One region of the Mesorhizobium sp. 113-1-2 genome, then DNA from elsewhere that is predicted to be linked to it. Evidence: predicted binding sites of a transcription regulator. Region 1 holds the regulator's gene; each other region holds the start of a gene.
What was found. Region 1 encodes PhoB, which activates phosphate uptake and scavenging genes when phosphate is short. Its sites were predicted from a motif close to TGTCATNNANCTGTCAT; they were not measured.
Positions count from the first base shown of each region.

Region 1 (3,553 bases):
ACGACTGCAACATGATGGCGGTGGCGCTGCGCTGGCGCGATCCCGAGCGCTATCGCGACGACTTCATCGCCATCCTGCTTTCGCACGGCATCGGCATGGGCCTGGTGCTGAAGGGCGAGCTGTTCACCGGCACCCATTCCTCGGGCGGCGAGTTCGGTCACATGATCCATCGGCCCGGCGGCGCGCTCTGCCGCTGCGGACGCCGCGGCTGCGTCGAGGCCTATGCCGGCAACTACGCCATCTGGCGCAACGCCAGGCAGCTTGGCGAGGACACCGAGCCGGTCGCCGACGTCAGCGACGCACAGATGCGGGCACTCGCCGCCACCGCACGGGAAAGAGACGGGCCTGAGCGAGAAGCCTATCGCAAGGCCGGCGAGGCATTGGGCTATGGCCTCGGCAGCCTGTTCGCGCTGATCGATCCCGCGCCCGTCGCCATGGTCGGCGTCAGCGCCGCCGCCTTCGACCTGATCGAGCCGGCATTGCGCGAGGCGATCGCGCAGACCGCCGGCGGCCAGCACTCGAAATCGATTTCCTTCGACACCGAACCGAACGAACTGCCGCTAATCCGCGAAGGTTGCGCCATGCGCGCGCTGACCTTCGTCGACCAGGAGATTTTCGCGCCGGGCGTGCAGGCGAAATCAGGCCTTGCCGTAAAGAAAAACGTAGCCTGAATCAGGTTACGCTCAATCCTCGCGGATCGCGTAGCCCGCCCCGCGAATGGTGCGGATAACGTCCGGCATGCGGCCATTGTTGACCGCCTTGCGCAGGCGGCCGACATGCACGTCGACGGTGCGCTCGTCGATGTAGATCGTCTCGCCCCAGACATTGTCGAGCAGCTGGCTGCGCGAGAACACGCGGCCGGGATGGCGCATCATGAATTCGAGCAGGCGGAACTCGGTCGGCCCAAGCCGTATCTCGCTCTTCTTGCGATAGACCCGGTGCGATTCGCGGTCGAGCACGATGTCGCCGACCTTGAGCACGCTGGACAGCACTTCCGGCTTGGCGCGGCGCAGCAGCGCCTTGACTCTTGCCATGAATTCCGGCGTCGAAAACGGCTTGACCAGATAGTCGTCGGCGCCGGTGGAAAGTCCACGTACACGGTCGCTTTCTTCGCCCCGCGCGGTCAGCATGATGATCGGCAGCCGCTCGGTCTCGGGCCGCATTCGCAGGCGCCGGCAGAGTTCAATGCCGGACACCGCAGGCACCATCCAGTCGAGCACCAGAAGGTCGGGCACGTTCTCCTGCAGCCGGATTTCGGCTTCGTCGCCGCGCGGCACCACCTCGACCTGGTAGCCTTCGGATTCCAGATTGTAGCGGAGCAGCACCCCAAGCGGCTCCTCATCCTCCACCACCATGATGCGTGGCGCGATCATCGACTGGTTACCCCTGCGCTCAGGCCGCCGGCGCTGACATCGCCGTCTCGTCCTGTTTTGGACGATTGGCGGGCAGCTGCGTGCCGGTCAGGACATAGTACGCATTCTCGGCGATGTTGGTCACGTGGTCACCGATGCGTTCGAGATTCTTGGCGCAGAACAACAGATGCGTGCAGGCCGTGATGTTGCGCGGGTCCTCCATCATATAGGTCAGCAGTTCACGGAAGACGGAGGTGTATTTGACGTCGATACGTTCGTCGTCGGCGCGCAACTTCGCCAGTGCGGCGGCATCGCGCGCCGCATACTCCTCGATCACGCCCTGCACCTGGATCAGCACCAGCTGCGCCATGGCGTCGATGGAATGCGACAGGTCGCGCGGTGTGGCGCTGAGGCCGACGGTGCCGACGCGCTTGGCGATGTTCTTGGCAAGGTCGCCGATGCGTTCGAGGTCGCCGGCCATGCGGATCGAGCCGACGACATGACGCAGATCGTCGGCCATCGGTTGGCGCTTGGCGATCAGCGTGATGGCACGGTCGTCGAGTTCGCGCTGGCGCGCGTCCATGATCGCGTCGTCGGAGACCACGCGCTGGGCCAGCGCATTGTCGGAATTCAGCAGTGCCTTGGTGGCGCCGCCGACCATCGAGCCGGCGAGGTCGCCCATGTCGCTGATCAGCCTGCTGATCTGTCCGAGATCCTCGTCGAAGGCTGCGACTGTGTGTTCGGCCATGATCCTGGTCCTCGTATGCGTGCGATCAGCCGAAGCGGCCGGTGATGTAGTCTTGCGTGCGCTTCTCGCGAGGCGACGTGAAGATCTTCTCGGTTTTGTCGAACTCGACCAGTTCGCCCAGATACATGAAGGCGGTCTGCTTCGACACGCGCGCCGCCTGCTGCATGTTGTGGGTGACGATGACGATCGTGTAGTCGGCTTGCAACTCGTCGATCAGCTCCTCGATCTTGGCGGTCGAGAGCGGGTCGAGCGCCGAGGCCGGCTCGTCGAGCAGGATGACTTCCGGCTTCACCGCCACGGTGCGGGCGATGCACAGCCGTTGCTGCTGGCCGCCCGACAGGCTGAGGCCGCTGGCGTTGAGCTTGTCCTTGACCTCGGTCCACAGTGCCGCGCGCTTCAGCGCCTGCTCGACACGGCCGTCCATCTCGGCCTTGCTGATCTTCTCATAGAGCCTGACGCCGAAAGCGATGTTCTCGTAGATCGACATCGGGAACGGCGTCGGCTTCTGGAACACCATGCCGATCTTGGTGCGCAGCAGATTGAGGTCCTGCGAGCGGTCGAGAACGTTCTGGCCGTCGAGCAGCACCTGGCCCTCGGCGGTCTGCTTGGGATAGAGCTCATAGATGCGGTTGAAGACGCGCAGCAGCGTCGACTTTCCGCAGCCCGAAGGGCCGATGAAGGCGGTGACGCTGCGCTCGGGCAGCGACAGCGTGATATCCTTCAGGGCCTTCGACTGGCCATAGTAGAAGTTGAGGTTCTTGACCTCGATCTTGGCCTTGGCCACCGCCTCGGCGGCGATCGTCATGTCTGGAGACAACATCTGGCTCATTTGTCCTCTCTGCGTCCGGTCAGGCTGCGCGCAAAGATGCTGAGCGCGAGAACCGTCAGTGTGATGATGAGTGCACCGGTCCAGGCCAGCTGCTGCCATTCCTCGTAAGGGCTGAGAGCGAACTGGAAGATGGTGACAGGCAGGCTGGCCATCGGCGCGTTGAGATTGCTCGACCAGAACTGATTGTTCAGCGCCGTGAAAAGAAGCGGTGCGGTCTCGCCGGAGATGCGCGCGATCGCCAGCAATATGCCGGTGACGATGCCGGAAAGTGCCGCGCGGTAGGCAACCGAGCGGATGACCACCCAGCGCGGTGCGCCGATCGCGGTGCCGGCTTCGCGCAGGGCGTTGGGCACCAGATTGAGCATGTCCTCTGTGGTGCGCACCACGACCGGGATGACCAGGATGGCAAGTGCTACGGCACCGGCGATCGCCGAGAAATGCCCCATTGGCCGCACCATCAGCTCATAGACGAACAGGCCGATGATAATCGACGGCGCCGACAAAAGGATGTCGTTGATGAAGCGAACCACGGTGGTGAGCTTCGAGAAGCGGCCATATTCCGCCATATAGGTGCCGGCCAGCACACCGATCGGCGTGCCGACGATGATGCCGATGATGGTCATC
Region 1 covers NZ_AP023242.1:1,602,036-1,605,588, reverse strand. The annotation lists gene JN279_RS07735 (ROK family protein) at 1-671, shown strand, start outside; gene phoB (phosphate regulon transcriptional regulator PhoB) at 684-1,373, opposite strand; gene phoU (phosphate signaling complex protein PhoU) at 1,393-2,100, opposite strand; gene pstB (phosphate ABC transporter ATP-binding protein PstB) at 2,126-2,929, opposite strand; gene pstA (phosphate ABC transporter permease PstA) at 2,926-3,553, opposite strand, start outside.

Region 2 (3,553 bases), 310 kb from region 1:
ACGATCGGCTTCAGCCCGACCTTGAGCGCCTTGCCGACGACGAATTTGGTCTGCGGCATCGGGCCCTCGGCGGCATCGACCAGCACGATGGCCGAATCCACCATCGAAAGGATGCGCTCGACCTCGCCGCCGAAATCGGCGTGGCCGGGGGTGTCGACGATGTTGATGCGGGTATCCTTCCAGTCGACCGAGGTCGCCTTGGCCAGGATGGTGATGCCGCGTTCCTTTTCGAGGTCGTTGGAATCCATGGCGCGCTCGGCGACGCGCTGATTGTCGCGGAAGGAGCCGGACTGCTTCAAAAGCTGGTCGACAAGGGTGGTCTTTCCATGGTCGACGTGCGCGATGATCGCGATATTACGGAGTTTCATGTTCTGGGTCTCGGAAGCGTTGCAGGCAGCAGGCCAAAGGCGCTGCCTCTTTCGGTTGCGCGGCTCATACAGGGTTTTTCGCAGTTGCGAAAGGGGAAGCGCGACACCAAATACTCATCAAATCTTAAGCATCTGCGTGTGAGATGATTTTGTTAACCAAGGCGGGAACCTTTTGAGGGCCCGGGCAGTTCGACCGTCATGACCGATAAACTCAACCGATTTTGGCCGCTCATCGCTTCGGTGGCCTTTGCCTTGCTGCTGGCGGCCAACGCCGCGCAGTCGGCTGCCGCGACCCAGAAAGGCGCGCGCGCTGTTGCGCAGTCTGACACCCAGACCGCCGAACAGGCCTTTGCCGATGCGCCTGACGGCGTTGACCCGATGGTGACGGGACCGGTCAGCGCCGCCTTCAAGCAGCGCCAAGCCGCTGCCAACTGCGACAGCGCGGTGTGGCCGAACATTCCGATAGTCTGCTACCCCGACTGACGATTGCCAGCGCTTACGCCGATCGCACCGGATCGAGAGTGACCTTGTAGAGTTCGTTGTCGTCGCGATCCATCAGCCGCACGGTCATCTGTTCGCTGGCGCCGCTGATATCCACCAGCCCAAAGAACTGCAGGCCCGCCGATGGCGGCAGGTTCTGTCCCTGTTCGGCGGTCGGCGCCTTGATGAATTTCAGCTCCGGACCGAAGGTCATGTCGAGATCGTTGGGGCCGAAGGTGCCGGCGTGGATCGGGCCGGAGACGAATTCCCAGAAGGGGTTGAAATCCTGGAACTGCGCCTTGTCTGGGTTGTAGTAGTGCGCGGCCGTATAGTGCACGTCGGCGGTGAGCCACACCGTGTTGGTGACGCCGGCAGTCTTGATGAAGCGCAGCACGTCGGCGAATTCCATCTCGCGGCCCTTCGGCTTGCCATTGTCGTTGTTGCTGACGGCTTCGAAGCCGACCTTCTTCGCCGCGTCGTCCCAGACCACGAGGCTGAGCGGCATGTCGGCGGCGATGATCTTCCAGGTCGCCTTGGAGTTGGCCAGTTCCCGCTTCAGCCACTTCGACTGCTCCTCGCCGATCATGCGCGACTGCGGTGTGAGGGTTTCCTGCAGGTTCGGGCCGTTCGGGCCGCGATAGGAGCGCATGTCGAGGAAGAAGACGTCGAGCAGCGGCCCGTGCGAGATCTTGCGGTAGACCCGGCCCGGTTCCGCCGGCTCGTAACGGATGGTGGTCATCTCGTGGAAGGCGCGCGCCGCCCGCGCCGCCAGCACGTGGATGGATTTTTCCTTGTAGCGGTCGTCCTTGCCAAGGTCCTTCGAGTCCGACCAGTTGTTGAGCACTTCGTGGTCGTCCCACTGGTAGAAGGTCGGGCAGATGGCGCTGAGTTCCAGCACGTTCTTGTCCATCATGTTGTACTTCCACTGGTCGCGGTATTCGTCCAGCGTCTCGGCAACCTTGCGTTTGCCGTCGATGAGCACGACGTTCTTCCACTTGCCGCCTCCGGGCAGGTCGACCTCGTCCTTCATGGCGCCGTCGGCATAGATGGTGTCGCCCGAATGCAGGAAGAAGTCCGGCGTGTGCTTGGCGATGGTGGCGTAGGTTTTCATGCCGATCTCATCGATGCCCCAGCCCTGGCCGGCGGTATCGCCCGACCAGGCGAACTTGACATCGCGCTTCGAGGCCGGCGCTGTGCGGAAGCGGCCGACGATCGGCTCGGAGACGGCGTTGACGTCGGCGAGATCGGCCGCAACCATGCGATAGAAGATGTCCTGATCGGAGGCGAGATCGGTGAGCAGCCGCTTCACCGTGTAGTCGCTGGCAGGCGAGGTATCGAGCGGCGCCAGACGCGTCGCATTGGCAAAGCTTTCCGCCGACGAGACCTCGAACATGACGCGCGCCGGACGATCCGTGCGCGTCCACACCATGCCGCTGGAGGCATCGACGTCGCCGGACTGGACGCCATGGGTGAAGGCCGGACGCTGGCTCGCGCGGGAATAGTAGGGCAAGGCGAGGCCCGAGGCGCCGAGGAGACCGGCAGCGCTCGCGGAGGTGACAAAGGCGCGGCGGGTCATCGAAAGCTTGTTCATGGCTGTCTCCTGGATGGCTTTGAACGTCGCCATCAAGGTCCGGCCTCAATGTTTCAGCCGCATCTCGGAACCATGAAGTTTTGATAACAGTGAACAGGCCAGGCAGCCTCGCAACAAAACCGGGCGGCTTGGTCGTCAGGCCACCCGGTTTGAGGTTTGGATATTGCAATCGGCAGCGAAGGTGTGTCGAGATTCAGGTCAGGCCGAGTCGAAAACGGTGGTTTCCGAGAACCGGAGCGGAGCGTACTCAAAGTACGTGAGCACCGGAAGCGCAGGAAATCACCGTTTGCAGGCCGGCATCACCTGAATATCGGCGCGCCTTAAGCGGCCTGCGGTTCCGGATCGAAAGCCGGCCGGCTGGTGTTGATCAGCAACGAGATACAGGCCGCCGCGATGGCCGTCATGCCGGCGATCAGGAAGGCCAACTCGTAATTGCCCTGCAGCTCGCGCATGGTGCCGCCGAAGGCAGCCGCTGCCGCGGCACCAACTTGGTGGCCGGCAACGATCCAGCCGAACACGATCGGCCCGCTGCGGTCGCCGAACGCCTCGTTGGCGAGCCGCAGCGTTGGCGGCACGGTGGCGATCCAGTCGAGGCCGTAGAGCACGGCGAAAATGATCAGGCTGGTCGCCGAGAAGCCGGAATAGGGCAGGTAGATCAGCGACAGGCCGCGAATGGCATAGTAGACGCCGAGCAGCTTGCGCGGGTCGAAACGGTCGGTGAGCCAGCCCGACAGCGTCGTGCCGATCAGGTCGAAGATGCCCATCATCGACAGCAGGCCGGCGGCCTGCACCTCGCCGATGCCCATGTCGCCGCAAAAGGCGATGAGATGCGTGCCGACCAGCCCGTTGGTGGTGAACCCGCAGACGAAGAAGGTAGCGAACAAGTACCAGAACACCCGTGTGCCGGCGGCGCGGCGCAGCGTGTTGAGCGTATGCGCCAGGAAATTACCTTGCGAGGCGGGCGATGTCGGCGGCACGTCATCGGCCTCGGCGCCATAGCGCACCATGCCGATCGAGGCCGGCCGCTCCGGCACCAGCAGCCAGACCAGCGGTATCATTGCCGCCGTGGCGACCGCGACTGCAACGGCAACCGGCTGCCAGCCGCCCGATTGCG
Region 2 covers NZ_AP023242.1:1,287,294-1,290,846, reverse strand. The annotation lists gene typA (translational GTPase TypA) at 1-368, opposite strand, end outside; gene JN279_RS06160 (hypothetical protein) at 567-851, shown strand; gene JN279_RS06155 (alkaline phosphatase D family protein) at 865-2,439, opposite strand; gene JN279_RS06150 (MFS transporter) at 2,760-3,553, opposite strand, start outside.
Region 2: a site for PhoB is predicted at 2,512-2,528, ahead of JN279_RS06155 (alkaline phosphatase D family protein). Genes of this name have one in related genera too.

Region 3 (3,553 bases), 1.9 Mb from region 1:
GGATCGACGTCGTGTCATATTGCGTGTGGTCGACCGTGCCCATTTTCGCATAGGGCGAGATGATGAAGGTCGGGATGCGGTTGCCCGGCCCCCAGCGGTCGGCCTTGGGCGGCGCGACGTGGTCCCAGTAGCCGCCATTCTCGTCATAGGTGACGACCACCAGCATGTGGCTCCATTGCGGGCTCTTCTCCAGATGCGCGACGAGGTCGGCCAGATGCTGGTCGCCCGATGTCACGTCGGCATAGCCGCTGTGCTCGTTGAGATTGCCTTGCGGCTTGTAGAAGCTGACAGAAGGCAGCTTGCCGTCGTCGATCGCCTTGATGAACTCGGTCCCATCCAGCCCGCCATCCCTGAGATGCGCGGTGCGCGCGGCGGTGCCCGGCGCATAGCCGGCGAAATAGTTGAACGGCTGGTGGTGAAACTGGAAGTTCGGCACCGGCGTCGCGTTCTTGCCGTCGAGCGTTGCCTGCCAGGCGCCGGCATACCAGGCCCAGTCGATCCCCTTCAGCGACAGCAGGTCGCCGATGGTGATGTCGTGCTGCGGCGGCAGCGTCGTCGGCTGCGTCGGGTCGGCCAGCGCCTTGTCGCCGCCCTCGACCGGCTTGTTGGCGCTCGGCTGGTACGGCGGCTGCATGGTGTTGACGGCGTAGAAGTCGGGCGTGATGGCACCGTCATTGACGAATTTCGGCGCACCGCCAAGTGCCGAGGCTGGCGAATTGTCGGCGACCTTCAGCGTCTTGCCATCGGCCTCGACGACGGCGATCTGGCCCTTCACCGGGCTGGTGTCGGCATGCGGATAGACCGGCGCGCAGGCGCAGGCGAGCATGATGTGGTTGAGGAAGGAGCCGCCAAAGGCACCCTGGAAGAAATTGTCGGCCAGCACGTATTTCTTCGCCACCGCCCACATCGGCAAGCCGGAGCCGTCATAATGGCCCATCACCAGTCCGCCGGAATCGGCCCAGGCGGCAAACTTGTCATTCTTGCCGCCGTCGATCTGCATCTGCTCCTGGTAAAAGCGATGCCAGAGGTCGCGCGTGATGACCGATGTTTTCTCGTTGAAGCCGCTGGCGTCGTCGATGGCGAAGCTGGCGTTGGCGAGATGCGCCGACTGCGCCTCGGTCACCACGGGCGTCACCCCTTTGGCGGTCAGCCCGCCCCAGGCCGGCGGCAGTTCTGAAAGCGGCTTGCCGTCGCGGTCGAGCTGGCGCGCCTGGTCGGCCGAGACATTGGCCAGCCCATTGGCGCCGGGAAAGCCGCCATAGAGATTATCGAAGCTGCGGTTCTCGGCATAGATGACGACGACAGTGTCGATCTTGTCGTAGCCGGGAGGGGCGGCGTTGGCCGTGCCGGCGACCGACGCCAGGGCGGTGGAGGCGAGGCAAAGGGAGAGAAAGGACCTGGTCATGGGAAGATGCCTCGTGGCTGGGGGATGGCTGGAGGACGACACGCATGGGCAACGAAAATACAGGAATGGAGCTACTTCCGTGCCTTGTCACCTTTGTGACATTTGCCGACCCAGCGAACACGGTTTCGTGAACGCCGGGCTGGGTCATGAATCCGTTGTACAGGGTACTTAGTTGCGGATCGAAAACGGACTGCAGGCATGGCAACGCGACGATGGAAGAGCCGGGCGGCAATGATCGCCGCGGCATCGGTGGTAAGCTTCGCCGCGCCAGCAAACACGGCGGCACCGGATGGCGTCCACCCCGGCCCGCTTTCGCGCGCCGACGCCTTCGCCCGGGCGCAGGCCCTGACCGCGCTTGGCAAAAGAATGTTCTTCGACCCGGCGCTTTCCGCCTCCGGCAAACAGGCCTGCTCGTCCTGCCATGATCCGCACCATGCCTTTGGCCCGGTCTCGGCCTCGCCGGTCGAGATGGGCGGGCCGAAACTCGACAGGCCGGGCGTGCGCGCCGTGCCGTCGCTGCGCTACCTCCAGGCGGCGCCCGCCTTCACCGAGCATTTCTACGATTCCGAGGACGAGGGCGACGAGAGCGTCGACAATGGTCCGACCGGCGGGTTGACCTGGGACGGCCGCGCCGACCATGGCAAGGACCAGGCGAAAATCCCCCTGCTCTCGCCCTTCGAAATGGCCAACAAGGATGAGGCCACCGTCACATCAGCCTTGCGCAAATCAGCCTATGCCGATGAGTTCAAGGCGGCCTTTGGCAACGACGTGTTCGACCACGCGAGCGATGCCTTCGACGCCGCCGCCGAGGCGCTCGGCACGTTCGAGCAGAGCGCGCCTGATTTCTATCCCTATTCCAGCCGCTACGACGCTTTCCTCGCCGGCAAGGCTGAGCTGACGGCGCAGGAAATGCGCGGCCGCGCGCTGTTCGAGGACGAAACCAAGGGCAATTGCGCCAGCTGCCATCTCAGCGAACCGGCCAATGACGGCGAGCCGCCACAATTCACCGATTTCGGCCTGATCGCCATCGCCGTGCCGCGCAATGCGGCAATTCCCGCCAATGCCGATCCCGCCTATGTCGATCTCGGCCTGTGCGGCCCGCTGCGCACTGATTTCAAGGGGCGGACTGAATATTGCGGCCTGTTCAAGACGCCGACGCTGCGCAACGTGGCGCTGCGCAAGAGCTTCTTCCACAACGGCGCCTTCCACACGCTGCGTGATGCGGTCGCCTTCTACGCCAGCCGCGACACCGATCCCGGCCATTGGTACCCCAGGAATGCCGACGGCACGCTCAGGCAATATGACGATCTGCCAAGGGCTTACTGGGGAAACTTGAATCAGGATCCGCCCTTCAACGGCAAGAAACCCGGCGACAAGCCCGCGCTGACCGATGCCGAGATCGACGACATCGTCGCCTTCCTGGGCACGCTTACCGATGCCGACCAGCAGGCGGTGCCAGCGAACTGAGCCCCATGCGCCTTGCTCGCCCCGGCCTGCCCGCCGGCGAAAAGAAGGTGTCTCGTTTCTGCCGCATCTGATGCGCGCCAGCACGCGGGAGTCGTAAAGAAAAGACTGATTCTATTAGCGCTTCCTAAACCGCCTTGCGCTATCCCTTGCCACTCGAGGGTGGACGCAGATGAACGCATTCAGGCGAGCGGCCGGATTTGTTGTGATCCTGTTGACCGGCGCGGCGACGCTGGCGGCGTTGCATATCGATGCCCAGCGAAACTTCGCGCTGGCCAAGGAACGCTATCTCGAGAATTCCCAGGCAGCCTCCAGGGCAACGGCGAAGACCGTCGAAGACGCCTTGCGGGCCGTCTATGAAAATGTCCGGACCTTGACCTATCTGCCCAGCGTCCAAAACCTCGACCGGCATGGCACCAATCTGGGCGACGAAGGCCGCGCGACAATCCAGCAGATCTACAACAACCTCGCCAACAACGTCTCCATTTCCGAGGTTTACTTCTTGCCGCTGGATTTCAACCCGGACCGCTTCGATGCGGTGACTGGCAAGCTCGAGGAGCCGATCCTCCAATTCGACCAGCTGATCGTGAATGCCAAGGCGAGATCCGAGGCCTCCGCCGACGCGAAGCCCGGAAAATTGGGCCAGAATGCCCTGGTCCGCCCTCCCGAGGAGATCGAGACCTA
Region 3 covers NZ_AP023242.1:3,540,244-3,543,796, reverse strand. The annotation lists gene JN279_RS17105 (acid phosphatase) at 1-1,405, opposite strand, end outside; gene JN279_RS17100 (cytochrome-c peroxidase) at 1,637-2,872, shown strand; gene JN279_RS17095 (putative bifunctional diguanylate cyclase/phosphodiesterase) at 3,042-3,553, shown strand, end outside.
Region 3: a site for PhoB is predicted at 1,548-1,564, ahead of JN279_RS17105 (acid phosphatase). Genes of this name have one in related genera too.

Region 4 (3,553 bases), 3.9 Mb from region 1:
ACATTGGTGACAACCAGTTCGCGGCACTGCTCGATTTCATCGAGGCCAGTTTTCAGCAGGGACCGAGCGGTCCAATCCATATCCAGAATGCCGCTTATTCCAAATTCGACGGCTTCTTCGAAGCCCACGGCCATTTCAACGCACTGGTCGGCTGCAACACCTGGACGGCGGCGGCGCTGCGCACCGCTGGCCTGCGGACCGGCTGGTGGAACCCGTTGCCGATGTCGCTGGGATGGTCGTTGCGGCTGTACAATTAGCTCCCACGGGCGGGCCGCCGAGCCATGCCTCGATTTCAACGCCGAACGACCTTCGGCTCCTCCCAGCCATAAAGCCAGTCAAGGTCGGCCGCGAGCTTCTCCGCCGGCCGTGCCGCCAGCACCAGGTTGCGGGCCAGTGCCACCGGGCCTCGGGCGTGCCAGGCAAGCCGGTTGAGCGCGCCACGCTTAAGCACCTTCTCCACGCGCGGCCGCCGCAGGTTCTCCCAGGTGGTGAGGCTTTGTCGCGGATCGGCGGGAAAGTTGGCGACCAGAGTGGCAAGCGAGGCTGCGTCCTCAATCGCCATCGCCGCGCCCTGCGCCGCGAACGGCGTCATCGCATGCGCGGCATCGCCGATCAGCGCGATGCCGGCTGGCGTTGTCCAAGGCTGTTTCTGTTCGACGGTATGCAGCGGCCAGGTCAGCCACGGGCCGGCCATTTCCGCCAACCTCACGAGTCCTAGCGCGGTGCCGCGCATGGCGGCGGCGAGAATGCCGGGATCGGCATGGCCGGACCAGCCCTCGGCGATCCGTTCGCCTTTGGTGAAGGCGACGAGATTGAAGGCGTCGCCATTGCTGACGGGATAGGCCACCATGTGGAAACCCGGATGCAGGAAAGTTGTGACGCAATCGGCTGCGCCGATCGCGGCGAAGGCACGCCCGGCGCTGCTGTCGGCCGCGACGGTGGTCCGCCAGGCCAACTCTCCCGAAAAACGGCTTCTTGGCGACGCCATCCTTTTTGCGTCGACAAGCCCGCGCACCGACGACCAGACGCCATCGGCGCCAACCAGCAAGGAGCCTTGTTCCTCTGCCGTCTTGCCGCCGAGCTCGACGGTCGCCGTGACACCATGGCTGCCAGTCGCAATTCTTTGGATGCGCGCCCCAAGGGTGAGATGGACATCAGGCATCTCTGCCGCACGCGCCATCAGCGCGCTCTGCAGGTCGGCCCGGTGCGCGACGAGATAGGGAGCGCCCCAATGGTCTTCGCCCGATTGCCCCAACGGCACATGCGCCAATTCGCGCAACGTCCTGGCATCCTTCAGCACCACGGCCTCCGGCCGCACCGCCGCTGGCAGCAGCCGGTCGAGTACGCCGAGGTTGCGCAGGATGCGTGTCGCGTTGGGAGAAAGCTGGAGGCCGGCGCCAACGGCTTCCAGGCGCGGGGCTTGCTCGAACACCTGCACGGGGTAGCCGCGTTCGGCGAAGGCAATGGCCGCGGTCAGTCCGGCGACGCCCGCTCCGGCGATGACGACTTGCCGGGAGCGCGTGTCGTCCATCAGCTCTGTCGCGAAAGAATCAGGCGGCCTGGTCGATGTAGAGGCAGCCGGCCGGCAGCGTTTCCGTCGCCTTCAGCTTCGGCGAATAGCGATAGAGCGTCGAGCAATAGGGGCAGACCTTCTCATTGTCCTCGCCCATATCGAGAAACACATGCGGGTGGTCGAAAGGCGGATTGGCGCCCGTGCACATGAATTCCTTGACCCCGATGTCGATCGCCGGATGGCCGGCATCGTTCTGGAAATGGGGAATGGAACCGCCTGCCATCGTCGTCTCCTTAACGCAGTCTTGCATGCATCTGGATCATAACAGGTCTCTTTGCAAGATCGATGAAATGAAACTGTCGCAAAAGCCTGTCAGAGGATAAGTTGAGCCGGTTAAGCGTGTGACCACGGACGCCAAGCGATTCCGCGACCGATCATGCGTCACAAAGGCATGTTAGAGCGTCCATCACCATCTGGCGGCGCTTCAAAAGGAACGGTTGCGGGCAGGAACCATGAATGAACTGAAGCCGGTACAGAGCGAATTCGTCAACGTCGAGGCGGCCAGTTCAGAGGGCGGTAACCCGGATCGCTTCGTCAACCGCGAGTTTTCCTGGCTGCAGTTCAATCGCCGCGTGCTCGAGGAATCGCTGAACACCCATCACCCGCTGCTGGAGCGCGTCCGCTTCCTGTCGATCTCGGCGGCCAATCTCGACGAGTTCTTCATGGTGCGTGTCGCCGGCCTCGCCGGTCAGGTGCGCGAAGGCATCACGCTGAAAAGCCCTGACGGCCGCACGCCCGAGCAGCAGCTCGAACAGCTGCTGCGCGAGGTCGAGCGGCTGCAGGAAGACCAGCAGAAGAGCCTCTCGGCGCTCACCGTGCTGCTCAACAAGGAAGGCATTGAGAGCATTGCGCGCGATGCGCTGACCAAGGACGAAAAAGTCTGGCTGGAAGAGCATTTCCAGGATCAGGTGTTTCCAGTGCTCACCCCGCTGTCGATCGACCCGGCGCATCCGTTCCCGTTCATCCCCAATCTCGGCTTCTCGATGGCGCTGCAGCTGCGCCACCGCAAGAATGGCGAGGAGATGAGCGCGCTCTTGCGCCTGCCGGTGGCGCTGAAGCGCTTCATCCGTCTTCCGGACCGCAAGCACCATGTCCGCTTCATCCCGCTGGAAGAGGCGGTCGGCCTCTATATCGGCAAGCTGTTCCCTGGCTATGAGGTCAAGGGTTCCGGCACATTCCGCATCATCCGCGACAGTGATATCGAGGTCGAGGAGGAGTCGGAAGATCTCGTGCGCCTCTTCGAGACGGCGCTGAAGCGCCGCCGCCGTGGTTCGGTGATCCGCATCGAATTCGACAAGCTGATGCCTGGCGAATTGCGCGACTTCGTCGCCGGCGAGCTCGGCGTCTCGTCGAGCCGTATCAGCGTGCTCACCGGTCCACTGGCGCTCAGCCAGATCTCCGAAATCGTTGCCATTCCCCGCGAGGATCTGAAGTTCACGCCCTACAACCCCCGCTTTCCCGAACGCATCCGCGAGCATGGCGGCGACTGCTTTGCCGCTATCCGCGAGAAGGACATTATCGTCCATCACCCCTATGAATCCTTCGACGTCGTGGTGCAGTTCCTGCGCCAGGCGATGGCTGACCCGGAAGTGGTGGCAATCAAGCAGACGCTTTACCGCACCTCCAACGACAGCCCGATCGTGCGCGCGCTGGTCGATGCTGCCGAGGCCGGCAAGTCGGTGACGGCGCTGGTCGAGCTCAAGGCGCGCTTCGACGAGGAAGCCAACATCCGCTGGGCGCGCGATCTCGAGCGCGCCGGCGTCCAGGTCGTGTTCGGCTTCCTCGAGTTGAAGACCCACGCGAAAATGTCGCTGGTAGTGCGGCGCGAGGACGGCAAGCTGCGCAATTATGTGCATCTTGGCACGGGCAACTACCACCCGGTCACCGCGCGCATCTACACTGACCTGTCCTTCTTCACCACCGATCCGACGATCGCCCGCGACGTCGCCCAATTGTTCAACTTCATTACCGGCTATGCCG
Region 4 covers NZ_AP023242.1:5,486,702-5,490,254, reverse strand. The annotation lists gene JN279_RS26810 (TIGR02117 family protein) at 1-257, shown strand, start outside; gene JN279_RS26805 (FAD-dependent monooxygenase) at 293-1,531, opposite strand; gene JN279_RS26800 (zinc-finger domain-containing protein) at 1,551-1,796, opposite strand; gene JN279_RS26795 (RNA degradosome polyphosphate kinase) at 2,026-3,553, shown strand, end outside.
Region 4: a site for PhoB is predicted at 1,860-1,876, ahead of JN279_RS26795 (RNA degradosome polyphosphate kinase). Genes of this name have one in related genera too.